DNA from 3 places in the Rhizobium sp. NLR8a genome. Region 1 is predicted to be linked to each of the others. Evidence: predicted binding sites of a transcription regulator. Region 1 holds the regulator's gene; each other region holds the start of a gene.

What was found. Region 1 encodes LexA, which represses DNA repair genes until DNA is damaged. Its sites were predicted from a motif close to TGTTCNNNNTGTGTTCNG; they were not measured.
Region 2: the regulator LexA is predicted to act here: its motif matches at 8,187-8,204, upstream of HJC04_RS09060 (DNA recombination protein RmuC).
Region 3: the regulator LexA is predicted to act here: its motif matches at 3,227-3,244, upstream of HJC04_RS07790 (ribonuclease T2 family protein).

What each region holds. Positions count from the first base shown of each region.
Region 1 is NZ_JABDWI010000007.1:207,468-217,831, reverse strand. It holds gene HJC04_RS15370 (pyruvate dehydrogenase complex dihydrolipoamide acetyltransferase) at 1-1,152, opposite strand, end outside; gene HJC04_RS15365 (pyruvate dehydrogenase complex E1 component subunit beta) at 1,168-2,547, opposite strand; gene pdhA (pyruvate dehydrogenase (acetyl-transferring) E1 component subunit alpha) at 2,563-3,609, opposite strand; gene HJC04_RS15355 (septum formation initiator family protein) at 3,755-4,075, opposite strand; gene eno (phosphopyruvate hydratase) at 4,211-5,485, opposite strand; gene kdsA (3-deoxy-8-phosphooctulonate synthase) at 5,627-6,472, opposite strand; gene HJC04_RS15340 (VOC family protein) at 6,469-7,365, opposite strand; gene lexA (transcriptional repressor LexA) at 7,561-8,280, shown strand; gene HJC04_RS15330 (ComEC/Rec2 family competence protein) at 8,261-10,364, opposite strand, start outside.
Region 2 is NZ_JABDWI010000004.1:162,650-173,013, forward strand. It holds gene rpoN (RNA polymerase factor sigma-54) at 1-885, shown strand, start outside; partial or broken gene HJC04_RS09035 (DMT family transporter) at 973-1,879, shown strand; gene hpf (ribosome hibernation-promoting factor, HPF/YfiA family) at 2,171-2,746, shown strand; gene ptsN (PTS IIA-like nitrogen regulatory protein PtsN) at 2,820-3,284, shown strand; gene HJC04_RS09050 (methyl-accepting chemotaxis protein) at 3,357-5,711, opposite strand; gene HJC04_RS09055 (ribokinase) at 5,952-6,851, opposite strand; gene HJC04_RS09060 (DNA recombination protein RmuC) at 6,931-8,154, opposite strand; gene HJC04_RS09065 (globin-coupled sensor protein) at 8,351-9,847, shown strand; gene def (peptide deformylase) at 9,946-10,364, shown strand, end outside.
Region 3 is NZ_JABDWI010000003.1:413,476-423,839, reverse strand. It holds gene HJC04_RS07805 (CaiB/BaiF CoA-transferase family protein) at 1-1,080, opposite strand, end outside; gene HJC04_RS07800 (DMT family transporter) at 1,098-2,054, opposite strand; gene HJC04_RS07795 (alpha/beta fold hydrolase) at 2,072-3,001, opposite strand; gene HJC04_RS07790 (ribonuclease T2 family protein) at 3,259-3,999, shown strand; gene ettA (energy-dependent translational throttle protein EttA) at 4,097-5,746, shown strand; gene HJC04_RS07780 (metalloregulator ArsR/SmtB family transcription factor) at 5,910-6,935, shown strand; gene metF (methylenetetrahydrofolate reductase [NAD(P)H]) at 6,937-7,839, shown strand; gene HJC04_RS07770 (DMT family transporter) at 8,299-9,204, opposite strand; gene HJC04_RS07765 (lytic murein transglycosylase) at 9,333-10,364, opposite strand, start outside.

The DNA.
Region 1 (10,364 bases):
GTTGACGACGGCTGCGAAGTTCTTGACGCCCATCATGCCCATATTCGAGACCGAGCTGGTGCCGCCCTGGTATTCCTCGGGCTTCAGCTTGCGGTCCTTGGCCCGCTTGCCGAGATCGCGCATCTCGTTAGAGATGACGGACAGCGTCTTCTGCTCGGCCTTGCGGATGATCGGCGTGATCAGGCCGCCGGGGATCGAGACGGCGACGCCGACATCGGCGTGCTTGTGCTTGACCATGTTGCTGTCGGTCCAGGAGACGTTTGCATCCGGAACATCGCGCAGCGCCAGCGCCATGGCCTTGATGACCATGTCGTTGACCGAGAGCTTGTAGGCCGGGGCATTGTCCTTGCGCGGGGCCGCATCGTTCAGCTGAGCGCGCAGCGCCATCAGAGCATCGAGCTCGCAATCGACGCTGACGTAGAAATGCGGGATCGTCTGCTTGGATTCGACCAGGCGCCGGGCGATCGTCTTGCGCATGCCGTCATGCGGCACGAGCTCATAAGAACCCGGTTCGAAGAGCTTGAGCACGGCTTCCTCGGAAGCGCCCTTCGGCGCTGCAGCGGCCGGGGCCGGAGCGGCCTGCGGAGCGGAAGCAGCAGCGGCCGGAGCCGGCGCAGCCTTGGCTCCACCGCCGGCAACGGCGGCTTCGACATCGCTCTTGATGACGCGCCCATGCGGGCCGGAGCCTGCGACAGCGGAAAGATCGATACCGGCTTCCTTGGCGAGACGGCGGGCGAGCGGCGAAGAGAAGGTGCGGTTACCGCCTGCCGAAACCGATGCCGGTGCAGCGGCGGCAGCCGGAGCGGACTCAGCCTTCGCCGGTGCAGCCTCTGCCTTCGGAGCGGGGGCGGCTTCAGCCTTGGCCGGCGCGGCGGAGCCGGCACCGCTTGCGGCGGCGGCGACATCCTCACCGTCAGCGGCGAGAACCGCAATCAGCGCGTTGACCTTGACGCCTTCGGTGCCGGCCGGAACGACCAGCTTGGCAACCGTGCCTTCATCGACGGCTTCGACTTCCATCGTCGCCTTGTCGGTCTCGATCTCGGCGATGACATCGCCAGACCTGACCGTGTCGCCTTCCTTGACCAGCCACTTGGAAAGATTGCCTTCTTCCATGGTCGGAGAGAGGGCGGGCATCGTGATATTGATCGGCATCGAAATACCCTCCCCTTATTTGTAGCAAACGGCCTTCACCGCATCGACGACTTCGCCGACATTCGGAAGGGCCAGCTTTTCGAGATTGGCGGCGTAAGGCATCGGCACGTCCTTACCGGCGATCGTCAGGATTGGCGCATCGAGATAGTCGAAGGCCTGCTGCATGACGCGGGTGGCTATTTCGGTGCCGACGGATGATTGCGGATAACCTTCCTCGACGGTGACGAGGCGGCCGGTTTTCTTTACCGATTCGATAACGGTCGGCAGATCCATCGGGCGGATGGTGCGAAGATCGATCAGTTCGACATCGATGCCGAGCTGTTCGAGCTCGGCGGCCGCCTTCGTCGCATAAGTCATGCCGATGCCGAAGGACACGACCGTGACGTCCTTGCCCGGGCGATGGATGCGCGCTTTGCCGATCGGCAGCACGAAATTATCGAGCTTCGGCACGTCGAAGTGCTGGCCGTAGAGAATTTCGTTTTCGAGGAAGATGATCGGGTTCGGGTCGCGGATTGCCGCCTTCAGCAGGCCCTTGGCGTCGGATGCCGTGTAGGGCATGACGACTTTCAGGCCGGGGATGGCGCTGTACCAGGCGGCATAGTCCTGGCTGTGCTGGGCGCCGACGCGTGCGGCGGCACCGTTCGGGCCGCGGAAGACGATCGGAGCGCCCATCTGGCCGCCAGACATATACAGCGTCTTGGCGGCCGAGTTGATGATATGGTCGATCGCCTGCATGGCGAAGTTGAAGGTCATGAATTCGACGATCGGGCGAAGGCCGGCCATGGCGGCACCGACGCCGACTCCGGCAAAGCCGTGCTCGGTGATCGGCGTATCGATGACGCGGCGGGGGCCGAATTCCTGCAGCAGGCCCTGCGTGACCTTGTAGGCGCCCTGATATTCGGCGACTTCCTCGCCCATGACGAAGACGTCGTCGCTGGCGCGCATTTCTTCGGCCATGGCGTCGCGCAGCGCTTCACGCACGGTCATTGACACCATTTCGGTGCCAGCTGGAATTTCCGGGTCATTCGGAACGACAGCCTTCGGCTCGGCCGGAAGCGGCGCTGAGGCCGAACCGGTGTTGGTCGGCTTTTCTTCCTGGGCCACCTGCGGAGCGGCGGCGGCCGGCTTGGCGGAAATATCCGAAGCGGATTCGCCGTCCTGCAGCAGCACGGCAATTTTGGTGTTGACCTTGACGCCTTCGGTGCCGGCGTCGACCAGCAGCTTGCCGATGATGCCTTCGTCAACGGCTTCGACTTCCATCGTCGCCTTGTCGGTCTCGATTTCGGCAATGACGTCGCCTGAAGTGACCTTGTCACCTTCCTGCTTCAGCCATTTGGACAGCGTGCCTTCTTCCATGGTCGGAGAGAGGGCGGGCATGAGGATATCGATAGGCATGGGTTCCCTCCCCGATTAAAGCAGAATGTCGGTATAGAGCTCGGATGCATCCGGCTCCGGATCGGCCTGGGCGAAGTCGGCGCTGTCGGCGACGATGTCGCGGACATCCTTGTCGATCGCCTTCAGATCGTCTTCGGAAGCCCAGCCCTTTTCAATGAGGCGCGCCTTCACCTGCTCGATTGGGTCCTGCTCGGAGCGCATCTTCTGCACTTCTTCCTTCGTGCGATATTTCGCCGGATCGGACATGGAGTGGCCGCGATAACGATAGGTCAGCATTTCGAGAATGATCGGCCCCTTGCCGGAGCGGCAATGTTCTAGCGCCTCGTCGGCCGCCGCCTTGACGGCGCGAACGTCCATGCCGTCGACCTGAATGCCGGGAATGCCGAAACCGGAGCCGCGCAGCGAATAGTTCGACTGGGCGGTGGCACGGGCGGTCGAGGTGCCCATGGCGTAACGGTTGTTTTCGACGATATAGACGATCGGCAGCTTCCAGAGCGCCGCCATGTTGAAGCTCTCGTAGACCTGGCCCTGGTTGGCAGCGCCGTCGCCAAAATAGGCGATGGCGACATTGCCGTTGCCGCGGTAGTGGTTTGCAAAAGCAAGCCCCGTTCCGAGCGAAACCTGGGCGCCGACGATGCCGTGACCGCCGTAGAAATGCTTCTCTTTCGAGAACATGTGCATCGAGCCGCCCTTCCCGTGGGAATAGCCGCTGCGGCGCCCGGTCAGCTCCGCCATGACGCCGCGCGCCTCCATGCCGGTTGCCAGCATATGGCCGTGGTCGCGATAGGCGGTGATGACCTGATCGCCTTCCTTCTGTGCCATCTGCATGCCGACAACGACGGCTTCCTGACCGATATAGAGATGACAAAAGCCGCCGATGAAGCCCATGCCGTAAAGCTGACCGGCCTTCTCCTCGAAGCGGCGGATCAGTAGCATCTCGCGATAGGCCTTGAGTTCCTCATCCCGATCGAAGTCGGCTACCGGGCCTCCATTCGATGCTTTGGCTGCTGGTTTTGCTGCAGTTTTGCGGCTGGAAACGGTCGCGGTCTTTCGCGGCGCCATTCAACCCTCCCTATGGGTTTGTCGTTTCTCGGTGGCGCGTACCATAGGGAAGAAATATGACCACAGCAATGCCATAATTGCATGGCTCGTATTCGTCGCTAAATCATTGAAAACAAATCGGGAATTCCAATTAACCCGATTTCGGTTAATTGGAATAATGGTTGAAAATGACGATCTCGTCCGCGCGCGACATATTCAGCTGATATCGCGCCTTTTCGTCCAACATATCCTTGTCGAGCGAGCCATCACTCAGCAGCGCGACCTGGCTTTCCAGATGTTCGCGCTTCGCCTTAAGGACGGCAAGCTCCCTTTCGCGCGCGACGCGCTGACGCTCGAACGTCTCCGTCGCCCGCAGGCCATAATCGCCATGGATGCAATGATAACCGAAATAGGAAAGGAAGGCGACCGTCATGGCCGGAATGACGAAGCGGCCGAGCTTTCTCTTCTTATGATGCTTTGTCCACATACACGCATGCTCTTGAACGCATTACCAATTCGCTCAGCATAACGCGCAGAGATTAACCGTTCATTGACCGTAGAAAGCGCGCACGAAAAAACCCGCGCCGGGTGGCGCGGGTCGAGCCGTTGAAAATCGGAACGATCAGCCTTTGATGATCGAGCGGCCGGCATACTGGGCCTGGGGGCCGAGGCCTTCCTCGATGCGGATCAGCTGATTGTACTTGGCGAGACGGTCGGAACGCGACAGCGAACCGGTCTTGATCTGGCCGCAGTTGGTGGCAACGGCAAGATCGGCGATGGTCGAATCTTCGGTTTCGCCGGAGCGGTGCGACATGACCGCGGTATAGGCCGCCTTATGCGCCGTGTTGACGGCGTCGAGGGTTTCCGTCAGCGAGCCGATCTGGTTGACCTTGACGAGGATCGAGTTGGCGACGCCCATGCGGATGCCGTCGCGAAGGCGGGCGGAGTTGGTGACGAAGAGATCGTCGCCGACGAGCTGGGTCTTCTTGCCGATCAGATCGGTCAGCGCCTTCCAGCCGTCCCAGTCGTCCTCGGCCATGCCGTCCTCGATCGAGATGATCGGGTATTTGCCGGCGAGCTCGGCGAGATATTCGGCCATGGCGCCCGATTCGAGCGTACGGCCTTCCCCTTCGAGAACATACTTGCCGTCCTTGAAGAATTCCGTCGAGGCGCAGTCGAGGCCGAGGCACATGTCGTCGCCCGGCTTGTAGCCGGCTTTCTCGATCGACTTCATGATGAAATCCAGGGCTTCGGGCGCGCTCTTCAGGCCGGGGGCGAAGCCGCCTTCGTCACCGACATTGGTGTTGTGGCCCTGCGCGGCAAGCTCCTTTCGAAGCGTATGGAAGACTTCCGACCCCATACGCACGGCGTCGGCGATCGAATCGGCGCCGACCGGCAGGATCATGAATTCCTGGAAGTCGATCGGATTGTCGGCATGGGCGCCGCCGTTGATGATGTTCATCATCGGCACCGGCAGGAGGCTGGCGGAAGCGCCGCCGACGTAGCGGTAAAGCGGCAGGCCGGATGCCTGGGCGGCAGCCTTGGCGACGGCGAGCGAGACGCCGAGGATGGCGTTGGCGCCGAGGCGCGACTTGTTCGGCGTGCCGTCGAGCTCGATCATGATGTTGTCGATCTGAATCTGGTTTTCGGCGTCGATGCCGCCGATCGCGTCGAAGATCTCGGTGTTGGCGGCCTCGACCGCCTTTTCGACGCCCTTGCCGAGATAGCGCTTGCCGCCGTCGCGCAGCTCGACCGCCTCATGCGCGCCCGTCGAGGCGCCCGAGGGAACGGCCGCGCGGCCCATGCTGCCGTCTTCGAGATAGACGTCGACTTCGACGGTGGGGTTGCCACGGCTATCGAGGATCTCGCGGGCGATGATATCGGTGATTGCAGTCATGGGTTCTTCCTGCTCGGTGGGTGATAAGTCGTTCGAAGCCTGTCATAATCGAAGGCGTGCAAATTACAATGCCGCAATTTCCGGCCTCCGAACCAGCATTCCGTCGTGGCCTAAACCACGAACATGTCAGCTTGTTGAACGTCAGGACTTGGCGATCGCATCGAAGGCAAGCAGCTTCTCGAGCAGTCGCGGCATGTCCTTGAGATAAACCATATTCGGGCCATCGGACGGCGCGTTGTCGGGGTCCTGATGGGTTTCGAGGAAGACGCCGGCAATTCCCGTCGCCACTGCCGCGCGCGCCAGCGTTTCCACGAACTCGCGCTGGCCGCCGGAGGAATCGCCCTGCCCGCCCGGCTGAGCGACGGAATGCGTCGCGTCGAAGATGACGGGAGCGCCCATCGCCGCCATAATCGGCAGCGAGCGCATGTCGGAGACCAGCGTATTGTAGCCGAAGGAAGCGCCACGCTCGCACAAGAGCACATTCGGATTGCCGCTGGCGTTGAGCTTCTTCAGGACGTTCTTCATGTCCCAGGGGGCGAGGAACTGGCCCTTCTTGACATTGACGGCACGGCCGGTCCTTGCGGCGGCGATCAGTAGGTCGGTCTGACGGCAGAGGAAGGCCGGGATCTGCAGGACATCGACCACCTTGGCCACCTCGGCGCATTGCTCGGCCGTATGGACGTCGGTTATGACCGGAAAGCCGAATTCCTTCTTGAGGTCGGCAAAGACCTCCATGCCCTTTTCCAGGCCGATGCCGCGCTCGGCCGAGAGCGAGGTGCGGTTGGCCTTGTCGAAGGAGCTTTTGTAGACAAGACCCATGCCAAGCTTTGCGCAAAGCTCCTTCAGCGTGCCGGCGACCATGAAGGCGTGGTCCCGGTTCTCCATCTGACAGGGGCCGGCAATCAGCGACAGGCGGGCGGTATTGGAAAAGGTGACCTGACCTTCGCCTTCGCCGATCCTGACTTCGGAATTCGTGTCGGTGCTCATCGTGTTTCCTCGAAGGCGAAGAGCGCACCCTGCCCGGGCGTAGACTTCACCAGAATGCGATTGTTCTTGCGCGTGAATGTGATCCCGTTAGCACCCAAATGCGCTTCTGTCACGGCAAGATCGGCGACGGTGAAGAGGATTACCCGGCCGCGCAGACCACGATCGGCGGATGAGACGGCAAGCTCGAAATAGGCCTCCAGCCCTTCGGGCGTCATCAGGCTGATCTTCGCATTTGATGCCGCGATATTCACGCCGAAACCGGTTTTCTCCGCCGCCGCCTGCCCTATCGCAAGCCCGACGAAGGCGGCGAATGCCGCCGGGTCCGGCGCACAAAGCGCGATCTCGGCAATGCCGATCACGCCATTGGCATGCGTCTCCAGCGCGGCGCGATCTGTCGGGAAGGAATTGATGCGCTGGCAGGTAAAGAGAAAGAAATCGGGTGCGCGCAGATCAGCTGCAAAGGCCAGCTTGAAGCTGCCGACGGTCTCCGAACCATCCGGCATCCGCATCGGCCGGCTGAATTGCAACATCTCGCCGGCGCTCGCGCCGTTGCTGACGAAGCGCTTATGATCGAGGCCGGCATCCTCGCTGAGGAAGGCCAGCGCAGACAATCCCTCCTCGCCGCAGCGGAAGCGGAAGGCGCGATTGCGGGCGATGAAGACATTGCCGTGGCGGGCCGCTGCCTCGCTCTCCTCGACGCTCGCCACGCCAAGCGGCTCCAGATAGGTCTTGTCGGCGAAAAAGACGCAGGCATTCTCCGTTCCGAAGGGATGGCGCCCATCGGCGGCGACGGTGAAACCGAGCTTGCCGAGCCTCTCACGCGCCAGATCGATATTGACCACCGGCAGCACGACGTGATCCAGCGGATGCGACTTGGCGGAATGCGCGTTCATGATATCCTCCTGAAAGGGGCAAAGATGTGCGACAGCCCCTCCCCGAATGCAAGCGATGTGCGCCAATCCCGTCGAATGAAATTAAAAATCTCGACGAGTTGGCCCGAAGTTTTACGGAAATTTAGCTACTTGCGGAACACATATGGAACATATAGTGTCTGTTCTGGATTTGTTTCAATCAGGGGTCTGACGTCGATGCTCACGCGCAAACAACAGGAGCTTCTCCTTTTCATTCATGAGCGCATGAAGGAATCCGGCGTCCCTCCCTCCTTCGACGAAATGAAGGATGCCCTGGATCTCGCCTCGAAATCCGGCATTCACCGCCTGATCACGGCGCTCGAGGAGCGCGGCTTCATTCGCCGCCTACCGAATCGCGCCCGGGCGCTTGAAGTGATCAAGCTTCCGGAGGCCTATAACCCCAGCCTGCAACAGCGCCGCGGTTTTTCGCCGAGCGTCATCGAGGGCAGCCTCGGCAAACCCCAGCCGGTCGCCGCCCCCGCTGCCGCAAAGCCGGTCGCCGACAACGGCAACTCTGTCTCCGTGCCGGTCATGGGAAGAATCGCCGCCGGCGTTCCGATCTCGGCGATCCAGAACAACACGCATGACATCGTCATTCCCGCGGACATGCTTGGCTCCGGTGAGCACTACGCGCTGGAGGTCAAGGGCGATTCGATGATCGACGCCGGCATCTTCGACGGCGACACCGTGATCATCCGCAACGGCAGCACCGCAAGTCCCGGCGACATCGTCGTTGCCCTCGTCGACGACGAGGAAGCAACGCTGAAACGCTTCCGCCGGAAGGGCGCCTCGATCGCGTTGGAAGCCGCCAACCCGGCTTACGAGACCCGGATTTTCGGGCCGGACCGCGTCAAGGTGCAGGGCAAGCTCGTCGGCCTCATTCGCCGTTATCACTGACAGCAGCCGGACCGGATTCGGTAAAACTGTCTTTGCGCCAATCATAGGCGCGATGGCGCATCCATGGCCGCGATAGCGCCTCGAATGCGGTTGCGACCTGCAGGCCGGCATCGGCGAAGCGCAATTCGACGGAACCGGTCCTGCGGAGCGTCTCGCCGGTGAAGAGCGTCCCGCCTGAACGGCAGCTGTTGAAACGCAGGCGGACCGAGGTCACGACGATATCGGCCGTATCGCAGGCCGGGCCGAGATAGGCGGCATTGTCGATGACGGTGACGATATGGCCATTGCCGAGTCGTGATGTGCACCACGCCTTCTTGACGCAGGAAAACCGGTTTGCTTCACCGCCTGCTGCGGCTGCCCGCATCGCTGCGCTCGCTTCGTTCTGCTGATCGCGGGAAAGCCTGACTCGGCGGTCTTCTCCTTCCGGCGGGATAGCCGGACCATCCAGCATCTTCGGTGGAACATGTGTCGGCAGGACCAGCGCTCGCTGCCACTGGTCGAAGATGAAATCCGGCGGGTTTTCACGGTTGGACGCGATTGCCTCAGCCGCAACGACCGCAACCAGACCACCATCCTCCGAAATCACCAGATCCGGCGGGCGGGGAGCCGGCAGCAGCAGTACGGTGAGTGTCGAGACGGCGATGATGGATGTGCCGACATGGCGCAGCCGGGTGCGCAGCAGCGTCAGCAGCAGAAAGCCTGCCACCGCCACTGCGAAATACCAGGCGGGCAAGCGGCCGATGCCGATATCGCCGCCCCAGCCGGACACCGTCTTGGCAACCGCAATCACCAGATCGAGGCCGAATCCGACCACCGTCCAGAGCGGAGCATCCAGCCCGAAGGGCATGAGCAGCATCGCCAGCAGCCCGGCCGGCATGACGATGAAGGAGATGATCGGCATCGTCGCAAGGTTTGCCGGCAGGCCGTAAGCCGTCAGGCGATGAAAATGCTCGATCGAAAACAGGGCGGTGGAAAAACCGCCGATCAGCGAGGTCAGGAAGACGCCGCCGAAGAAACCGGCGACGACAACCACCGGCCTGATGATCGGCAATTTCAGGAAAGCGTTTTCACGGACACGCCTGTCCTTCCACAGCTGATAGCCCGATACCAAAGCCAATGTCGCGGCAAAGGACATCTGAAAGCTCGGTCCCAATACTTCCGAAGGTGAAATGGCGATGATGATGAGCGCAGAGAGAACGACATTGCGCAGGCTGATCGACGGCCGATCGAAGAAGACGGCAATCAGCATGATGGTCATCATGATAAAAGCGCGCTCGGCCGAAACCCCGAAACCGGAGATCAGGTAATAGGCGGTGACGGCCATGAGCGCACCGGCGGCGGCGATCTTCTTTGTCGGATAGGCTTGGGCGACGCCGGGAAAGAGGCAGAGCAGCATGCGGAAGCCGACGAAGAAGATGCCGGCCGACAGCGCCATGTTGAGGCCCGAGATCGCGACGATATGGGCAAGGCCGGACTGGCGCAGCGCCTCCGTCGTCGTCTTCGAGATGGCGCGCCGTTCATCCGTCACCAGAGCAGCGGCAAAAGCGCCGGTATCGCCGGGCAGGATCGATCTTATGCGGTCGCCGATGCTGCTGCGCAGCCGGTAGAGCCATTCGAGCAGAGCGTCCGACGTCGAGCTGGCCGCCTGCGGGCCTGCCTCCAAGTCGAGTTTCTCCGGCGCACCATAGAAGAAACCGTTGGCACCGATGCCGTCGAAATAGGCACCGAAGGAGAAATCGTTGAGCGCGGGAAGTGCGGGGCCCGCCGGCGGTGTCAGCCGTGCCTTGCCGGTGATGATGTCGCCGATTTCGAAAGGCGCATCGGCGCCCCGGACGATCGCGGTGATGCGTCTCGGCGGCCGTTTCAGCTCCGGAGCCTCGGTGCCTGTGACGGCAAGAATGTAGCGCCAGCGCCCGCGGCCGTCCCCTTCCCGCCGTTCGACACGGCCGGTCACCGTCGTCGTCACGGATGAATCGAGGATCACCGTCGAAGCCCGCCAGCTCTCAAACTGAGCCGAGAGCATGCCGCCGGCGAAAAGTGCCAGCGCCATCAAACTTGCGCGCAAGGCCGGCCGGCTGGGACCG
Region 2 (10,364 bases), on a different contig from region 1:
GGTGTTTTCGCCCGCAGCCTCGCCGAATGCCTGGCGATCCAGCTCCGGCAGAAGGACCGTTACGACCCTGCCATGCAGGCGCTGGTCGAAAACCTCGAACTCCTGGCGCGGCGTGACTTCGTCACGCTGAAGCGGCTCTGTGGCGTTGACGAGGAAGATCTTCTCGACATGCTCGGCGAGATCCGCCAGCTCAATCCGAAGCCCGGCAGCGGATTCGAGACGGGTGTTTCCGAAGCGATCATGCCGGATGTCGTTGTCAGGCCCTCCGCGGAGGGTGGCTGGCTGGTCGAGCTCAATCCGGATACGCTGCCGCGCGTGCTTGTTAATCAGTCCTATTTTTCCCGCGTGACCCGGAACGGTGAGGATCATGCCTTCCTTTCCGAGTGCCTGCAGAGCGCCAACTGGCTGACCCGCAGCCTCGACCAGCGGGCAAAGACCATCATGAAGGTGGCAAGCGAGATCGTCCGCCAGCAGGACGCCTTCCTGCTGCACGGTGTCGACCACCTGCGGCCGCTGAACCTGAAGACGGTGGCCGAGGCGATCAAGATGCATGAATCCACCGTCAGCCGCGTCACCTCGAACAAATATATGCTGACGCCGCGCGGCCTCTTCGAGCTCAAATATTTCTTCACCGTGTCGATCGGCGCCGTCGAGGGCGGCGACAGCCATTCGGCCGAGGCAGTGCGTCACAAGATCCGCGCGCTGATCATGCAGGAGAGCCCGGACGCGGTGCTCTCCGATGATGACATCGTCGACATGCTGAAGAAGGGGGGCGTCGATCTCGCCCGCCGCACGGTCGCGAAATACCGGGAAGCGATGAACATCGCTTCCTCGGTCCAGCGCCGCCGCGAGAAACGGGCGCTCGCCAAGGTCGCGGGCTTCTGACGCAGCAGGACGCTTCGATCTTGATCGAAGCATCCACTTCGCAATTGGCCTATTTCTCCCGTGTCTTGAACGAATATCGACGTGTCTATGACGCCGCAAAAGCCGAAGCTTGCCAGAGAACTTGTCCTGCTTTTGGTGCTGGCGACCCTCTGGGGTTCTTCCTACACCTTCATCAAGATCGGGGTCGAAACGATCCCGCCGGTGACCTTGATCGCCGTGCGCACACTGATTGCCGGCGCCATTCTGCTGGCCGTGCTTTGCCATCGGCATGTCCGCCTGCCGCGCGATGGCGCGACATGGCGCCTGTTCGTCGTCCAGGCCTGCCTGAACAGCGTCATTCCTTTCACGCTGATCGCCTGGGCGGAGCAGTCCGTCGATGCCGGACTGGCGGTGATCTTGAATTCGGCGACGCCGATCTTCACCTTCCTGCTGACCGTGTCGATAACCCGCCATGAGCAGGCGACGGCGCGAAAGCTCTTCGGCGTCGTCTCCGGGCTTGCCGGCATCTGCCTTGTCATCGGCGTCGAAGCGCTCGGCGGTCTTGGCGAAAGCCTGATGGCGCAAATCGCGATCATCCTGGCGACCATCTGTTATGCCGGGGCCGCGATTTTCAGCAAGAACTTCAGAGGCCTTGATCCTGCCGTGCCGGCGGCCGGCTCGCTGATCTCGGGCGCGGTCATTCTGATGCCTGTGAGCCTGCTCGTCGACCGGCCGTGGGGGCTCGATCCCTCGGCCGCAATCGGTGCTGGCGCTGCTTGCCCTTTCCGCCTTCTCGACGGCGCTTGCCTTTACGATCTATTTCCGTCTCGTTCAGACGCTGGGTTCGGTCGGAACCACATCGCAAGCCTATCTCCGCGTGCCGATCGGTGTCGCGATCGGCACCATCTTCCTCGGCGAAAGTCTAAGCCCGACGGCCTTGATCGGGCTCACCTGCGTCATTCTCGGTGTCATCGCCATGACGATGCCGCGCACAACGCAGGCGCGAAGCGCGTGAGATCATGAAAGGAAAGTCGCTGGAAGGCTCCTTCCGCAAGAGATTTGCCACACCTTCTGCGAGCGCGCCCGGGCCTGATTCGACGTCCTATTGACTTTCCGGTAACCTGTGGCTAGAAGCCCGCCGCAATCGGCGCCGTGAACGGCGTTTTGAAGTTATCCCCATCATCCCAAGGGAACCGAGGGCCCACAGGCCTACGCCGATCTTGCTTGAGATTGCGCGAAGTGCTTGGATGAACCCGAGGCTTGGCGTAAACTGATACCCGCAAACGACCATAAGAAGGGAAACTCCATGAGTGTGCGTGTATCCGGGAAACATATGGAAATTGGTGAATCCTTCCGTCAAAAGATCGAGGACCAAATTGCTACGGCCATCACGAAATACTTCGATGGGGGGTATTCCGGTCAGGTGACCGTCGAAAAGGCGAGTTCTCGTTTCTCGGCAGACTGCAAGCTTCATCTCGACAGCGGGGTGGTGCTTCATGCCGCCGGCGAAGCCACGGATCCGCAGCTTGCTTTCGACGCCGCTTCCGAGCGCATCGAGAAACGCCTGCGTCGCTACAAGCGCAAGCTGAAGGACCACCATGCCGGAAACCACCTGAATGGCTTTGCAGAAGTCTCCTACACGGTCATGGACTCCGTTCCTGATCACGAGGATGAAATCCCCGACGATTTCGCCCCGGCGATCGTCGCTGAAAGCACGAAGCAGTTGAAGACCATGTCCGTCGCCACCGCCGTGATGGCGCTCGACATGACCGATGAGCCGCTTCTCCTGTTCCGCAGTCCCGGCAAGGAACATCTGAACATCGTTTATCGTCGGCACGACGGAAATATTGGCTGGATCGATTCGGCCAATATCAAAGCCTGAGATCAGGGCGGTGAGCGGCGGTATCGCCGCCGCTCCTCGCATCAACTGATCCCGGCGACAGAAGGAAAAAGAAATGGCATTGGCAGATTTGCTCCATCAGGATGCGATCATTCCCGCCCTCAGAGTAAATTCCAAGAAACAGTTGCTTCAGGAATTGGCGGCAAGAGCCGCGAGGATCACCGGGCTCTCCGAACGGGAGATCTTCGACGTCATCCTGCAGCGCGAACGCCTGGGTTCGACCGGCGTCGGCAACGGTATCGCCATTCCCCACGGCAAGCTGGTGAACATTCATTCCATCGTTGGCATCTTCGCCCGGCTGGAGCAGCCTGTTGATTTCGAAGCGCTGGACGACCAGCCCGTCGACCTCGTCTTCCTGCTGCTTGCGCCGGAGGGCGCCGGCGCCGATCATCTCAAAGCCCTGTCGCGCATCGCCCGCGTCCTGCGCGATCAAGACCTGGTTGCAAAGCTGCGCGCCACCGATTCCGCCTCGGCGATCTATGCCTTCCTCAACGAGGAGCAGACGTCGAACGCTGCCTGAGCTGCATAGATACCCAAACGAAAAAGGCGCCTGATTTCGCAGGCGCCTTTTTGTTTATGGAGGGCTGAACGGTCAGAACTCTTCCCAGTTATCCCCAGCCAGGGCAGCCGAGCCATGCGATTGAGGTGTGGTGCGGCGGGTCGCCGGGGCGTGGCGAACGGCGGGAGCGGCCGCGAAATGCGAGGGGGCTGCAGCCGGCGCACGCATCTGCCTTGCCACGGAGGCGAGTGCAGTCGCATTGGCGGAGCCGGAGACGCTGAAGCGCGTAGCGAGCGCCTTCAGTGTCTGCGCTTCGTCGTTGAGCGCCACGCTGGCGGCAGTCGCTTCCTCCACCATCGCCGCATTCTGCTGCGTTACCTGATCCATCTGGTTCATGGCCTGGTTGATTTCCTTCAGCCCGACCGCCTGTTCGCTGGCCGACGCCGAAATCTCCCGGATCAGGCTGTTGATCCCCATCACTTGCTCGGCGATTTTGTGCAGCGCACCGCCGGCGCGCCCGACGAGATCGACGCCTTCCTTGACCTGGACGGCCGAGGTGTTGATCAGCGTCTTGATCTCCTTGGCGGCATTGGCCGAACGCTGCGCGAGTTCACGCACTTCCTGGGCGACGACAGCAAAACCCTTGCCGGCTTCGCCGGCGCGCGCCGCTTCGACGCCGGCGTTCAGTGCCAGCAGGTTGGTCTGGAAGGCGATTTCGTCGATGACGCCGATGATCCGCGAAACCTCCGTCGAAGACTGCTCGATCCCTTGCATGGAGGCGATGGCTTTCTGCACCACTTCGCCGGATTTTTCGGCATCCTGGCAGGCGAGGTTGACGTTGTCGGCAGCCGTGCGTGCATTCTCGGCACTCGAATCGACCTGGGCGGTGAGCTCATTCAGCGCTGCCGCCGTCTCTTCCAGGCTTGCCGCCTGTTGCTCGGTGCGTTTGGCGAGGTCGGAAGCGCTGTTGCTGATCTCCCCGGTGCCGGCGCCGATATTGACGACACTGAGGTTCATTGTAACGATGGTCTCTTCGAGGCTTGCTAGCGCGGCATTGAAATCCTGTTTCAGCTTGCCGTATTCGCCGGGAAATTCGTCGGTGATGCGGTGACCGAGATTGCCCCGCGACAGCTCCGAAAGACCGGCGCCGACGATCGAGACGATCTGGCGCTGCAGCGATAGCGATTCCTGGCGTTCCGATTCAGAACGGCCGCGCTCGGCCTCCGCGGCCCCCCGCTCTCTGGCGGCTTCGTCTTCGAGTCGCCTGGAGTCGGCGAGCTTGAAGCGGAAGCCTTCGAGCGCCTTGGCGACCGAACCGACTTCGTCGGTACGATCCTGCCCCGTGACCGGCACGGCATATTCGCCGTCGCTGAGGGTTTTGACGCTGGCGACAAGGCTGCCGAGCGGCCGCTGCACGAGTGAGCGGACGGCGAAATAGAGCGCGAGCATCACCGCGCCGAGCACGATCAGGCCGGTGGCGATCATCATGTAAGTCTGGTCTTGTACCGGCGCGTTGATCGCGGCGTGCGGGACGTCGACAAGCACGAGCCAGGTGGCATTGACGCCGGGGACCTCGAACGGATAGACGACGCGGTCGAAGGGATCGAAGCCGTCATAGGTGAGGTTGCGGACGAGGCCGGGCTGCTTGTTCGACAGCGCCGCCTTGACGACGTCGGCGCCTTCGCCGTCATATTGCTTCGTCATCAGGTCGGGGATCGGTGCGACGATCCAGTTGCCGGCCTGGGACAGCAGCGTCACCCGGCCCGAGCCGAAGGGATGCAGCGCCTGCAGCTTGTCGGTCAGCGACTTCAGCGAGATGTCGACACCGCCGACACCGATCATCTTGCCGCCCGATATGACGGGATAGGCAATGGACGTCAGCAGCGTCGGCACATCTGTTCCCTGGGCGAGGTAGGGGGTCGTGATCGCGCCCTTGCCACTGTCGGCAGCAAGCTTCCACCATTCGGCGGTATAATCATTGTCGAAGGTGGAGTACTGGATTCCACCGTCCTTGGTCTTCGACCAATAGGGCGTGAAGGCGCCGTTCTTGTTCGTGCCTTCGTCATTATTGTTGGCGATCTCGGTGGTCTTGCCGTCGAGCGCGCCGAGCTGCTCGCAGAACCAGCTGCCGAAGGCAAAGGCGTTCTGTTCGAGATTAGCTTTCAGCACGTTGATCATGCCCCTGCGGTCGAGCGACTTGCCTTCGTGGGCTCGACCGATCACGCCTGTCATGCTGCGTGCGGCACTGGCGAGTTCGCCGACATTGGCGGCGATTTCGTTGGCGATCGCTTTCGCCTCGAGATTGGCTTGGTCCATCGTCAGCGTCTGGACGCGGTCCCGGGTCTGGCCGATGAGGAAGAGATTCGAAACGATGAGAACAAGCGCGATAGCGACGCCGGTGATGACGATGAGCTTCGCCGCAAGCGATTTCATGCGAAAAATGAACATGGGGTCCTCGGGCAAGGATACGCCGAACGTGCATTCTCCGGCGCAGGAGCGAAGGCATGGCTCCGTCATGGAGCAGCCGCATCAGCCGCGGATCCGCAAGCGCGAAGACCCGGCGATCACTGGGAAGATCGCCGGAGACCTCTTAAATTTGAGTGAAACTTTAGCGGTTTGTATGATGAAAGCCGCAGAAATCTCCCTTAAAATTGAAGGAGATCTGGCGAGTTTCGCAGGCAGGCTAGCCTATATTCTGTCTGCGACTTCCTCACTCACAGGAATCGACGGTTGCGCTCCTGATTTGAGACATGCGAGTGAACCGGCGACTGCCGCCCGGTGCAGCGCCGTCCGAAAGTCGAGGCCCTCGTCGAGACTGGCGGCGAGATAGCCGCAGAAGGTGTCGCCTGCCCCGACCGTATCGACAGGATCGATCGCCAGCCCTTGCGCCCGTGAAATGACCCCATCCCGGATGGCGATGACGCCATCGCCGCCGAGCGTCACGATCAGGGTCTGGCCGGTTTCCTGATGCAGGCGGACAAGCGCTGCCTCGCGCGCTTGTGCGTCCATGCCGTCCTGTCCGGCAAGCCGCTCGAACTCGGTCTCATTGGCAATGACGATATCGGCCAGGCGACCGAGGCGCGGTGCATCGGGGATCAAGGGGGCGAGGTTGAGGATGCTGGTGATGCCCTTGGCGCGCGCGGCCGAGAGCGCGCGTTCGACGGCCGCGACAGGCACCTCGAGCTGCAACATCAGCATGTCGCCTTCGTTCATGCGGCCGACCGCGATTTCCGCATCAGCTGGCGTGACCAGGCCGTTGGCGCCCGGAACCACGGCGATCATGTTCTCGCCGTCGGCGCCGACCAGGATCAGCGCCGTGCCCGTGGGGCCGTCGACATGCTTCACGAGGGAGAGATCGGTTCCCGCCGCATCGAGCAGGGCAAGTGCATCGGCGGCAAAAGCATCCTTGCCGACGGCGCCGACCATGTGCACATAGCGGCCGGCGCGGCGGGCTGCCAGCGCCTGGTTGGCGCCCTTGCCGCCGGCAGCCGTGGCAAAACCGTTGCCGGCCACCGTCTCGCCGGGCTTCGGCAGTCGCTCGGTCGTGGCGATGAGATCCATGTTGATGGATCCGAAAACTGTGATCATCAGGCTGTCCCGTCTTTTAGAGCATGCGAATGACATCATGCCCCTGCTATTCCATGGGGCGAGACACTGCCCGAAGCGGTCACTCCTCGTCAACCACCCGAAGCTTGAGAAGGCCGGTACGGCTTTCCACCGATTTGGCCGGAGCCTCGCCATCGCGGGCGGGCTTGGCGTCACCGCCTGCCTCGAATTCCAGCGCCTCGATCTTGGCGCCGCGCCTGGTGAGCTTGTCGGCTGACGTGACCACCATGTCGATATCTTTCTGCGCCATGGCGAAGTGGCCCTGCAGCTTGCGCACCCGCTCGTCGAGGCGGCCGAGATCGTCCATCAGCAGTGCCACCTCGCCCTGGATCAGATGCGCCTGCGCCTGCATGCGCTGGTCTTTCAGCACCGCCTGGATGACCTGGATCGACAGCATCAGAAGTGATGGCGAGACGATGACGATGCGCGCTCGGTGTGCCTTCTGCACCAGCGGCTCGAAGTTCTCGTGGATCTCCGCGAAGATCGATTCCGACGGCACGAAGAGAAAGGCCGTCTCCTGGGTTTCCCCCTGAATCAGATATTTCTCCGAAATATCCCGGATATGGATCTCCATATCGCGGCGGAACTGCTGGCCGGCGATCTTGGCGGCCTCGGGGCTGCCGGCGTCACGGATGGCGTTCCAGGCTTCGAGCGGGAACTTCGCATCGATGACAAGCGGCGGCGCGCCGTTCGGCATGCGGATCGTGCAGTCCGGCCGCGAGCCGTTGGAGAGCGTCTGCTGGAAGGCATAGGCGCCCATCGGCAGGCCGTCGGCGACGATCGTCTCCATCCGCGACTGGCCAAAGGCGCCGCGCGTCTGCTTGTTCGAGAGAATCGCCTGCAGTCCGACGACGTCCTTGGCGAGCGTCTGGATATTGTTCTGCGCCGCATCGATGACCGCCAGCCGCTCCTGCAGCCGCTGCAGATTCTCATGCGTCGATTTCGTCTGCTCGGTGATCGTCGAGCTGACGCGCTGCGACATGCCGTCGAGACGTTGGCTGATTGCCTGATTGAGCTCGCTCTGACGCGCGCCGAAAACCTCGGCCATGGCCGTGATGCGGCCCTGCATCTCCGCCTGGATCTTCAAAAGCTCGGCCATGCGCGCCTCGCTTTCGCCAGCCCGCAGGCTCGCCTCCTCCGCCTGCTCGCGGCGGAGGCTGATGCCGCGCAAGAGAAGGATGATCACCAGAAGCACAAAGGCGATGAGAACGCCGCCGGCAAGCGCCAGCATGGCCGGACTGAGCGAGGCGACGGAGAGGGCGAGCGATTCGGGATGAACGGTCATGCCGCAACCATAACAGAAGATGGGGCAATATATAGATCAAAACGTGAACAAAATCGGCAATTCCCAATATCCTCTCTGTCGCTTTCCTCGCCGACGCGGAAAATCGCTGCCAGTTTAATCATTGCTCAACCATATTGGCCAAAATCTGTGCCAATGAATTCCCTCCCGCGCCGTTGCGCCAAGTACAGAGATTTCCATGACATCCCAGCAGACCGACAGTGCCCTCAGACAGCGTCTCGATTTCATCGAACTGGACGAGGCGGCGCGCCGGTCGATGCGGGATATCAGCCCCGTCATATCAGAGCTGATCGGCGCTGCCCTCGATAAGTTTTATGCCAAGATCGCCAGGACCCCCGCCGTATCGGCTTTTTTCGCCGATAAGAACCATGTCGCCCACGCCAAGAAGCACCAGCAGGATCATTGGAGCAAGCTTGCCGGCGGCGCCTTCGACGAGAGCTATGTGGACGGCGTGACCGCGGTCGGCCGAACGCATGCCCGCATCGGGCTGGAGCCGCGCTGGTATGTCGGCGGCTACGCCCTTGTCATGTCCGAACTCGTCAAGGGCATCATGGAGAAGCAGTGGCCGTCGGTCTTCGCGCGCCAGCAGGGCAAACTGCTCGCCGAGAAGCTGTCGGCGGTCATCAAGGCGGGCATGCTCGACATGGATTATTCCATCTCGGTCTATCTCGAGACGCTTGAAGCCAAACGCCAGGCTCTTGAAGAGCAGCGCGCCCAAGCCCAATCCGACCAGGCGCTTGCGCTCGAGCAGCTGCGCCGCGGCCTGGAGGCGCTGTCGAACGGCGATCTCGAGGCTACCCTGCCGTCCGACCTGCCAGGTGATTTCCGGCAAATGGCCGAGGATTACAATCGTGCCGTCAAGGCGCTTCGCCAGTCCTTTGCATCGGTGCGGGACACGTCCGGCCATATCATGAACGGCGCCGACGTCATTTCCAATGCGACCAACGACCTGGCGTTGCGCACTGCCCAGCAGGCGGCGGGCGTCGAGGAGAGCTCGGCCGCCCTGCAGCAGCTTTCCGTCAGCGTCGGCCAGACGGCCGCCAATGCCGAGAAGGCTTCGGACGCCGTACGCGAGACGCAGCAGAAGGCGAAGAATTCGGGTGAGCTCGTCACCAGCGCCGTTTCGGCGATGGCCGGCATCGAGAAATCCTCGACGGAGATTTCCAAGATCATCGGCGTCATCGACGAAATCGCCTTCCAGACCAATCTTCTGGCGCTGAACGCCGGCGTCGAGGCAGCGCGCGCCGGCGATGCCGGCAAGGGTTTTGCCGTTGTCGCCCAGGAAGTGCGCCAACTTGCCCAGCGCACGGCCGAGGCTGCCAAGGAGATCAAGAACCTGATCTCGCAGAGCTCGACCCAGGTCAATGAGGGTGTCGGCATCGTCTCCAGCACTGGCGAAGCGCTGAACGACATGATCGGCCGCATCGACATCATCAACCGCTTCGTCGCCGATATCGCCGCCGCCGCTCGCGATCAGGCGACCGGCGTCAACGAGGTCAGCGTGGCAATCCGCAGCATGGGCGAGATCACCCAGCAGAATTCCGGCATGGTTGAGCGCACGTCGGCGGAAACCGGTCGCCTCAAGGACGAGGTGGACCAATTGATCGAATTGCTGCGCCGCTTCCGCGCCCGCTCGGAAGGCCCTGCCGTCGTCGCGGCTCGCCGGGTGGCGTGAGGCGAATATGGCGAAATTCCGGGCGGGGATGCAAAAAAGCGCCTTCCCCGCGCGCCGGATAATTCCATAGCGGGAAAAGATGGGTTATGGGAACGCCCATGACCATCAAGCCACTCATCATTCTTCCCGACCCCGTTCTTCGTCAGCTCTCCAAGCCGATCGAGCGTGTGGATGCCGACCTGCAGCGCCTTGCCGACGACATGCTGGAAACCATGTACGACGCGCCGGGCATCGGCCTTGCCGCAATCCAGATCGGCGTGCCGCGCCGCATGCTGGTCATCGACGTCTCCCGCGAGGGCGAGGAAAAGCAGCCGCAGGTCTTCATCAATCCGGAGATCGTCAAATCGTCCGACGAGCGCTCAGTCTATGAGGAAGGCTGCCTGTCGATTCCTGATTATTATGCCGAGGTCGAGCGGCCGGCTGCCGTCTCGGTCAAGTATCTCGACCGCAACGGCAAGGAACAGACAGTGGAAGCCGACGGGCTGCTCGCCACCTGCCTGCAGCACGAGATCGACCA
Region 3 (10,364 bases), on a different contig from region 1:
GACCCCGGGGATGACGGTGCCGGCGGCATCGGCAAGGTCGATGCGCAGACCGCGAGCCTTCACTTGCGGGTCGGCGAACATTTCCTCGATCGTGTTGATCGCGCCCGATGGAACCGCGTTCTGCTCGCAGGCCTTCAGGAGATCCGCCTTCTGCCATTTCAGCGTCTCGGTGGAGATCAGGCGGCGCACCTCGCCGCGGTTGGCGACGCGGGCCTTGTTGGTGGAGAAACGCTCGTCATCCGCGATCGTCTCCAGGCCGAGGATGGCAGAGAGGCGGCGGAACTGGCCGTCATTGCCGACGGCCAGGATGAGATAACCGTCGGCCGTCGGTACGACCTCATAGGGCGAGATGTTCGGATGGGCGTTGCCGAGGCGGGTCGGTGCGGCGCCGGTGATGAGGTAATTCATGTTCTGATTGGCGAGGACGGCCGATTGCACGTCGAGCAGGGCCATGTCGATCAACTGGCCTTGTCCGGTTTTCAGGGCATGGATCAGGGCGGCCTCGATCGCCGAGACGGCATAGATGCCGGTGAAGATGTCGGCGATCGCCACGCCCGCCTTCATCGGTTGGCCGTCCGGCTCGCCTGTTATCGACATGAAGCCGGACATGCCCTGGACGATGTAATCGTAGCCGGCGAGGCCGGCATAGGGGCCGGTCTGGCCGAAGCCGGTGATCGAGCAATAGACGAGCCTCGGGTTCTGCTTGCGCAGGCTGTCGTAATCGAGCCCGTATTTGACGAGGCCTCCGACCTTGAAATTCTCGATCACTACATCGGCTGTGGCTGTGAGGCGACGAACGAGATCCTGGCCCTCAGAGCTCTTGAGGTCGGCGGTGATTGAGCGCTTGCCGCGATTGGCGGCGTGGTAATAGGCGGCCGAGAGATTTTCGCCGTCGGCACCTTCGACGAAGGGCGGTCCCCATTGGCGGGTGTCGTCGCCACCGTCGGGATTTTCCACCTTGATGACGTCGGCGCCGAGATCGGCAAGCATCTGGCCCGCCCAGGGGCCGGCGAGCACGCGGGCAAGCTCGATCACCCGGATGCCGGCAAGCGGCGGCATGTTCGTCGCGGTCTCGGTCATGTTCCTCCCGTCGGTGTCTACGGCGCCAGCGTCACCTCAGATGTATCGGATACCGGCTTTGAAGCAAAGCGGCGCTCGCGCCAGAGGATGTAGAAGCCCGACGCCATGATGATCGTGATGCCGAGCCATTTGATCGCATCCGGAAAATCGCCGAAAACAAGCCAGGCGAAGATCGTTGCCGAAACGATCTCGAAATATTGCAGCGGCGCCAGCGTCGACGCCGGTGCCGCACGAAAGGCATAGACGCCGAGGATGCCGGCGATCGCGGCCATGGCGCCGACGCCGGCCACGTAGAACCAGGCGCTGCCTGCAGGCATGACGGGATCGAAGAGATCGGAGCCGCTTCCTTCGCCGACAAAAAGCAGGAAAGCGCAGAAGAGCAAGCCCCAGATGCCCATCTGGAACTGCATCGACCAGGGGTCCTCCCGGTGCGAGAGGACGCGGGTCATCAACACGAAGATCGCAATGCAGAGCGCGCTGACGACAGGCAGGAGCGCGATGGAGCCGACCTCCTCGAAACTGGGCTGGATGATCAGCATCGCCCCGAAGAAGCCGACGCCGCAGGCGGTATAGCGCCGCCAGCCGATCGTCTCCTTGAGGATAATGCCGCCGAGGATCGTCACGATGATCGGCTCGATAAAGAAGATCGCGATCGCGTCGGCGACCGCCATATATTTCAGCGTGGTGACGAAGGAGATCATCGAGACGGTGATGACGAAGCCGCGGATGGCGTGGAACAGGCTCTGGCGCCACGAGAAATCGGTAAAGCTGCGTCGCCATAGCACGATCGGCAGCATGCAGAGCGCCTGCACGAGGAAGCGGCCGGCGGTGATCTCGGCGGAGGGGACGGTGACGACGGCAAGCTTGGCGAAGATGTCGATGAGCGGCGAGAACATCACCGAAAGAAACATCAGCGCAAGCCCCGTCGTCACTTCGGAGGCGGACGAAGCGGGCCGGGCGGAGGTGCTGCTCATGATGGGATCTCTCTGGCTCAGGATCTTGCGAGTGCCTCGTCGCACCAGTCCGCGAAGGCGGCGGTCGCCGCTTCGGCGTCGATCTCGTTCAGCGTTTCATGCCGCATATCCTGATATATCCGAGTGCTGATACGAGAGAAGCCTTGCGCTTTCAAATGGTTTGACAGCCAGAGGATGGCTTTTCCACGCCCCGTCGCCGGATCCTCGCCGCCGCCGACCAGATGGATCGGCATGTCGCGCGGCAGCCGGTCGAGATGGAGCTTCTGCGGTGCGCGAAACGTCAGTTCGAAGAGATCGAGCCAGAGCGAGACCGAAGCATCGAAGCCGCAGAGCGGATCGCCGATATATTTGTCGACTTCATCGGCATGGCGGGACAGCCAGTCGAACTCGGTGCGGCGGTCCGGGATCGATTTTCCCCAAGCTCCGAAGGTGAGCTTCGGCAAGAGGCCGCTCGGCACGTCGGAGCCCTTCAGCATCCGCTCGGCAAGCAAGATCGCCTGGGCGGCTCGGCCGGCAAGGCCGACGGCGAAATTCGAATTCCAGACGGCGACAGCGTCGAAGTCGCCCGGAGCGGTGACGGCGACATTGAGCGCCACGAGACCGCCCATCGAATGGCCGAAGAGGATCACCTTCAGGCCGGGATGGCGCGAGGCCGCATGGGCGCGCACGGCATGGACATCGCCGATCACCCGGTCGACGCCATCCCGGCCGGCGAAGCGGCCAATCGGCGCGTCGGGCGCCGTCGTCTCGCCGTGGCCGCGGTGATCATGGGCATAGACGTGGTAGCCGCGCGCCGCCATCGCCGCGGCAAAGCGGCCGTACCGCTTCGAATGCTCCGCCAGGCCGTGCGATATCAACAGGACGCCGCGCGCCGGGTGGGTAGCCTCGGCATGGTGATAGGCCAGAGACGCTTCCCCTATCGCGAGTCTTTGCGTATCAGAAAACATCCGGATCCTCCCCGCCCCAGCAGAGCAGATCGCTACTGCATAATTCCTTAAAGCGGAATCGATTTAAGCGAATATGCTGCAACTATAAGTGCGACACGGTGCTCGCGTAACTCTAAGACAGTGAGGTCCCCGCAATAGTCAGCTGTTTCCGGCGACGCGCAGTCGATAACAAATTTCGGCACGGCTGCGATTCAGGGTTGCTGCCGTTTACTCTTTGTGCTTATCTGTTCCTGCATTGTTCTTCTTTGGGGGTTGAAATGAGCAGCATGCAGTTGCGTACCTTTACGTTCGCCTTGTCGATGATCCTTGCCGGCGCTGCCGTGGCGCAGGAGGCCGATGGCCGTACCCGTTTCATTCTTGCTGCGAGCTGGCAGCCCGCCTTCTGCCAGACGAACCAGAAGAAGCCCGAATGCGCCAGCCAGACCGGCGAGCGCCATGACGCGACGAATTTCTCGCTGCACGGCCTGTGGCCGATGCGGCAGGATTATTGCGGCGTCAGTGAGGACCAGAAGGCTGCCGACAAGGACGGCAAATGGGATACATTGCCCGCGGTTGCGCTTTCGGCCGAGACGCAGGCGTCGCTTGCAAAGGCAATGCCCGGCACCCAATCCGGCCTTGAACGGCACGAATGGATAAAGCATGGCACCTGCACGAAAATGAGCGTTGAGGATTATTTCGGCGTCGGCGTCCATTTAGTGGATGCGCTCAATACATCGGCCGTGCGCGATCTCTTTGCCGCCAATATCGGCAAGGCGGTCAAGGCCGAGGCGATCAAGGCTGCTTTCGACAAGAGCTTCGGGCCGGGTGCGGGCGAGCGCGTCAAGATGAGCTGCCGGCGAGCCGGCAATGTCAGGGTGATCAGCGAGTTGACGATCGGCCTGTCTGCGGATGCGGGAACGGCATCGGCAAAAAGCGCGGGCCTTGCCGATCTGATCCAGGGAGCGGGAAAAACCACGTTCGGCTGTGACGAGGGCGTTGTCGATGCGGCGGGCTTCTGACCGGAATCCGGCGTAAACGGGTTTCGGCGTTGCTCACAGGCGCTGTTTCGCCTACATAGCGGCACGAAACGAAGTTTCCCGCCCGGAGCAGCGCAGCATGGCACGTCAATTCATCTATCATATGTCCGGCCTCAACAAGGCTTATGGCAACAAGAAGATCCTGGAGAACATCCACCTTTCCTTCTACCCGGATGCCAAGATCGGCATCCTCGGACCGAACGGCGCCGGTAAATCCACTGTGCTGCGCATCATCGCCGGCCAGGACAAGGAGTATACCGGCGAAGCCTGGCTCGCCGAGGGTGCCACGGTCGGCTATCTCGAGCAGGAGCCGAAACTCGACCCCACCAAGACGGTTTTCGAGAACGTCATGGAAGGTGTTGCCGCGAAGACGGCGATCGTCGATCGTTACAACGAATTGATGATGAACTACTCGGACGAGACCGCGGAAGAGGGGGCGAAGCTCCAGGACATCATCGACAGCCAGAACCTCTGGGATCTGGAAAGCCAGGTCGAGATGGCGATGGAAGCCCTGCGCTGCCCGCCGCGCGATGCCGATGTCACCAATCTTTCCGGTGGTGAGCGCCGCCGCGTCGCGCTCTGCCGTCTGCTGCTGTCGCAGCCGGATCTGCTGCTGCTCGACGAACCGACCAACCATCTGGATGCCGAAACCATCGCCTGGCTCGAAAAGCACCTGCGCGACTATCCCGGCGCCGTGATGATGATTACCCACGACCGCTACTTCCTGGACAACGTCACCGGCTGGATCCTCGAACTCGATCGCGGCCGCGGCATCCCTTATGAAGGCAACTACTCCGCCTATCTGCAGGCCAAGGCCAAGCGCATGCTGCAGGAAAACCGCGAAGAGGCATCACGCCAGAAGGCGATCAGCCGCGAGCAGGAATGGATTGCTTCCAGCCCGAAGGCTCGCCAGGCCAAGTCGAAGGCGCGTATCAAATCCTACGAGCAGTTGGTGGAGGCGGCCGAGAAGCAGCGTCCCGGCGACGCGCAGATCATCATCCCGGTGAGCGAGCGCCTCGGTCAGGTGGTCATCGAGATGGAGGGCATCACCAAGGGCTTCGACGGCCGCACGCTGGTCAACGACCTGTCGCTGAAGCTGCCGCCGGGGGGCATTGTCGGCATCATCGGTCCGAACGGCGCCGGAAAGACGACGCTGTTCAAGATGATCACCGGCCAGGAAACGCCGGATGGTGGTACGATCCGGATCGGCGAAACCGTGCACCTCAGCTATGTCGACCAGAGCCGCGATGCGCTCGATCCAAACAAGACCGTCTGGGAAGAAATCTCCGGCGGCGCCGAAGTGATCAAGCTCGGCAAGTTCGACATGAACTCCCGTGCTTATTGCGGCGCCTTCAACTTCAAGGGCGGCGATCAGCAGCAGAAGGTCGGCAGTCTCTCGGGCGGCCAGCGTAACCGCGTTCACCTCGCCAAGATGTTGAAATCCGGCGGCAACGTTCTGCTGCTCGACGAGCCGACCAACGACCTTGATACGGAAACGCTTGGCGCCCTTGAGAACGCGCTTGAGAATTTTGCCGGTTGCGCCATCGTCATCAGCCACGATCGCATGTTCCTCGACCGCCTGGCGACGCATATCCTGGCTTTTGAGGGCGAGGGCCATGTCGAATGGTTCGAAGGCAACTTCGAGGATTATGAGGAGGACAAGGTCCGTCGCCTCGGCCCGGATGCGCTCAATCCGGGCAGCCAGGCCCATAAGCGCCTGACACGCTGATCCCTGCTTCATTTCTGCTTCCGAAGCCCCGGTTCGACCGGGGCTTTTTCGTGTCAGACCCCGTCGCAATTTGCGCAGGCAATTTCGCGAACAGTGCGAATTGCCGCTTGCCACCGCTTTTCAAATCACATAAAGATATCTTTATATCTTGATTGGGCCAATGATGAGCGAACCTTTGAAGCTGGGACTGGATGGGCTGGTGGACGTCTTGAAGGCGGCCGGAGAACCCACGCGTCTGCGTCTTCTGGCGCTTCTCGACGGCGGCGACCTGACGGTGACCGATCTTACTGAAATCCTCGGCCAGTCGCAGCCGCGCATCTCCCGCCACCTGAAGCTGCTCGGCGAGGCCGAACTGATCGAACGCTATCAGGAAGGCGCCTGGGCCTATTTTCGCCTCAAGCAGGACGGCAAGGCGGCCATGCTGGTGCGGGCGCTGCTGAAACATGTCTCCGAGAACGACCCGACCATCCTTCGTGACGGCGAGCGTCTTTCGGCTGTCAAGCGCCAGCGGGCCGAGCGGGCGCAAGCCTATTTCAGCCGCAATGCCGCGGAATGGGACGAGCTTCGCCGCCTGCACGCGGCGGATGAGGAGGTCGACGCCGCCGTCATTCGGCTGCTCGGCAACCAGCCGATCGATTCGCTGCTGGATCTCGGCACCGGCACCGGCCGCATCCTCGAACTCCTGTCCGGACTTTACCGCCGTGCTGTCGGTGTCGACGCCAGTCGCGACATGCTGAGCGTGGCGCGCGCCAATCTCGACAAGTCCCGCATCACCAAGGCGACGGTGCGCCACGCCGATATCTTGAACCTTCCGTTCGAGGGGCAGGATTTCGACCTTGTGACGATCCATCAGGTGCTGCATTTCTTCGATCAGCCGGAGATTGCGATCGCGGAAGCGGCGCGCATGCTGCGGCCGGGCGGGCGGCTCGTGGTCATCGACCTCGCGCCGCACACGCTCGAATATCTCAGAGACGAACATGCCCATGTCCGTCTCGGCTTTTCGCACCAGGCGATGTCCGACTGGTTGCGCAAGGCCGGGCTCGACGTCGAGCAGGTCGTCGATCTTCATCCGGGTCAGCAGGGCGGGCAGGGGTTGACGGTCACCGTCTGGCTCGCGCGCGATCCGAGGCGCCTCATGGCTTCGCAAACGAGCGAAGGCGCCGAACCCACATTTGCCGGGAGAGTATGACATGGCTTTGAAAAGCGAAGGACGCGGGCGCAACTTCGGGATCTCCTTCGAATTTTTTCCGCCGAAATCGGAGGAAATGGAAGGGCAGCTCTGGGATACTGTCAGCAAGCTGCAGGATTGGGATCCGGATTTCGTGTCGGTGACCTACGGCGCCGGCGGCACCACCAAGGCGCCGACGCTGTCTGCTGTTACGCGTTTCCTGTCGCAGACGCCGCTTGCCACCGCCTCGCACCTGACCTGCGTTGGTGCGACGAAGGAGGAAACGCATCATATGATCGATACGTTTCGCAAGGTCGGCGTAAAGCATTTCGTGGCTTTGCGCGGTGATGCGCCCGGCGGCGTCGGCGCGCCCTATCAGCCGCATCCCGGCGGTTACGCCAATGCGGCAGAACTGGTGGCAGGCCTCAAGTCGGTCGGTGATTTCGAGATTTCGGTCTCCGCCTATCCGGAAAAGCACCCGGAAAGCCGTGATACGGCCGCCGATATCGACATGCTGAAGCGCAAGGCCGATAACGGCGCCGACCGGGCGCTGACGCAGTTCTTCTTCGACAATGACAATTTCGAGCGCTACCTGGAGCGGGTGCGCGCCGCCGGCATCTCGATCCCGATCGTGCCAGGTATCATGCCGATCCAGAACCTGACGCAGTTGAAGCGTTTCGCCGGCGCCTGTGGCGCGGTCATCCCTGGCTTCCTCGACGAGCGTTTCGCGGGCCTCGACGATAAGCCCGAGGACCGGGCGAAGGTCGCGGCCGAAGTTGCCGCCGAGCAGATCGAGGATCTCGTCCGGCGCGGCATCGGTGATTTCCATCTCTATACGATGAATCGCGCGCCGCTGGTTTCCGCGGTGCTTGACAATCTCGGCTTTGCCCGCCGAACGACAAAGAGCGCGGGAGCCGCCGCCTGATCCTTGCAGACGTTCAAAAGTGAAAAAGCGCATGTCGGGCGGGACATGCGCTTTTTCGTTGGCGGATTGATCAGGGGAGTTTAGGCACTATCAGCATTCCGCCTCCGTCATTCCGGCTCAAATGAAGAGCATGGATAAGACGAAAGCAAACGCTGCACTGACCAACAGAACATTCAAGGATTGCGTGAGTCCCATGTCTGTCTCCTCGCGTTAGCCGTCGGATATTATGTCTGAAATATGTCGGTTGGGAAGCGGATTTTATGCTGCGCTGCCGAAACGGCCAGTGGACAAGTCGAACATCATTTTCCTAAAGCCATGAGATAAAACGATAATTTCGAGAAAATTTTTCTTCACACATTTTAACACGGCGTTAAATCAGGCGACTGCGAATTTACCTATGCGCCCGAAACTTGGCGAAGCCGCAACTGGTTGAAAACATACGAAAAATGCAACCTGAGGTCAGGCGGGCTTGGCCAGCAGGCGATAGGCGCGCCCGTCGAGGATGACGAGGCCGAAACCGATCAACGCCATGCCGGCGAATTCGCTCAGGCTGAGCCTTTCGCGGAGGAAGAGCACGCCGAGGAGGATGGCGCTCGGCGGCACCAGCAGCGTGACGAGCGAGGCGTTGGTGGCTCCGGCGGTCGCGATGACCCTGAAATAGAGAATATAGGCGAAGGCGGTCGAAAGCAGCGCCAGCGCCAGGATGGCAAGCAGCACTTCGAGCGGCGGTATGGTCAGTGCCCAGGGTCGATCGGCCAGCAGCGACAATGGCAGAGCGATCAGTGAGGATGCGGTCAACTGGCCGGCGGCGGTGACCGCGGCAGGGACGCCCTTGAAACGTTTGCCGTAGGTGGCGGCAAAACCGTAGGAGACGGCGGCGAGCACCGGAAACAGCAGCGCCCAGAGCGGGGCTTCGCTGCCGGTGGAGATGCCGGGGCCGACCAGCACGATCGTCCCGAGGAGACCCACGAGGCAGCCTGCGATCTTGGCCGAGCTCAACTTCTCGTCCGAGGTGAGGTAATTGGCGATGAGCACCGTCCAGATCGGCGTCGTCGCGTTCAGGATCGCCGCAAGGCCGGCGCCGATGCGGGTCTGGCCGAAGAAGATCAGGGCATGCGGCAGGACATTGTTGATGACGCCGAGGATCAGGAACTCGCGCCAGCGGGCCTTGAAGATCGAATAGATGTCAAGACGCCCGGCAATATAGACATGCAGCGCGAGCGCGGCGAGCAACAGCCTGAGGAAGACGAGGGTCAGCGGTGGCACGTGCTGGACGGCGATGCGGGCAAAGAAAAAGGAGCCGCCCCAGATCAGGCCGAGCAGGACCAGCAGCCCCCAAGTCCAGGCATTCATCTTGCTGTCCATGCCGCTTCCTCCACCGCAAGCGAACCGTCCGCAACCGGCACCGGTTCTTCATCAGGAAGCTTTAGCCCAAGCGGCAAATGCCGCCACCCGTTTCTTGCAAAACGGGTGGCGGTAAACGTCAGCGGCGATCAGAGAGCGTTGAGAAGGGCAGGCGTCGCCCAGCCGTCGGCCGGTATCCCCAAGCGCTGCTGTTCCTTCTGGATCGCGATACGCGTGCCGGAACCGAGAATGCCGTCGATCTCTCCGACATCGTGGCCGAGCGACTGCAGCTTGGTCTGCAGCGTCTTCATCTGGTCGTTGGCAAGCCCTTGTTCCGGCGCGCCCTTGAGATAGGTCGGGGCGCCGGAAAGGCGGGTCGCGAAATAGGCGGCCGAGGTCGTGTAGATGAAAGACTTGTTCCATTCGAGATATATCTTGAAATTCGGGTAGGCGATGAAGGCCGGTCCCATGCGGCCCTGCGGCAGGACCAGATCGCCCTCGAGCTCACCGAAGGCCGTATTGCCGTCGCGCGGCTTGACGCCGAGCGCGAACCACTCGCTGGCCTTCATTGCGCCGCCAAGGCCGGATTTCTCCCAAGGCAGGTTGTCGGGCAGGGTGACTTCCTGCAGCCAGGGCTGACCGCGCTCGAAGCCGAGATGCTGGATGAATTTCGCTGCCGTCAGGATGGCGTCCGGGCCGCTCTGCTTCAGGCGGACATGGCCGTCGCCGTCGCCGTCCATGCCATAGGCGATGATGTCGCGCGGCAACATCTGGACCTGGCCGATCTCGCCGGCCCAGGCGCCGGTGTTGGTGGCGGGGTCAAGGTCGCCGTGCTCGACCATCTCGATCAAGGCGATCAGCTGCGGGCGGAAGAGTTCTGGGCGGCGGCAGTCGTGCGACAGCGTCACCAGAGCATTGCGGGTGTTGAAATCGCCCTGGACGGCGCCGAAATCGGTTTCCATCGCCCAGAATGCGGTGATGACGCCTTGGGGAATGCCGAATTCCTGCTCGGCCCGGGCAAAGACGTCGGCATATTGCTTCATCTTCTGGCGGCCGATGTCGAGACGGGCTTGGCTGACGGTGCGCTGCGAGAATTCTAGGAAGGTCTGCTTGAAGACGCCCTGGGCGCGATCCCGGCTCAGGACCTTGGGATCGATTTCGGCGCCGGCCAGCGCCTCGTC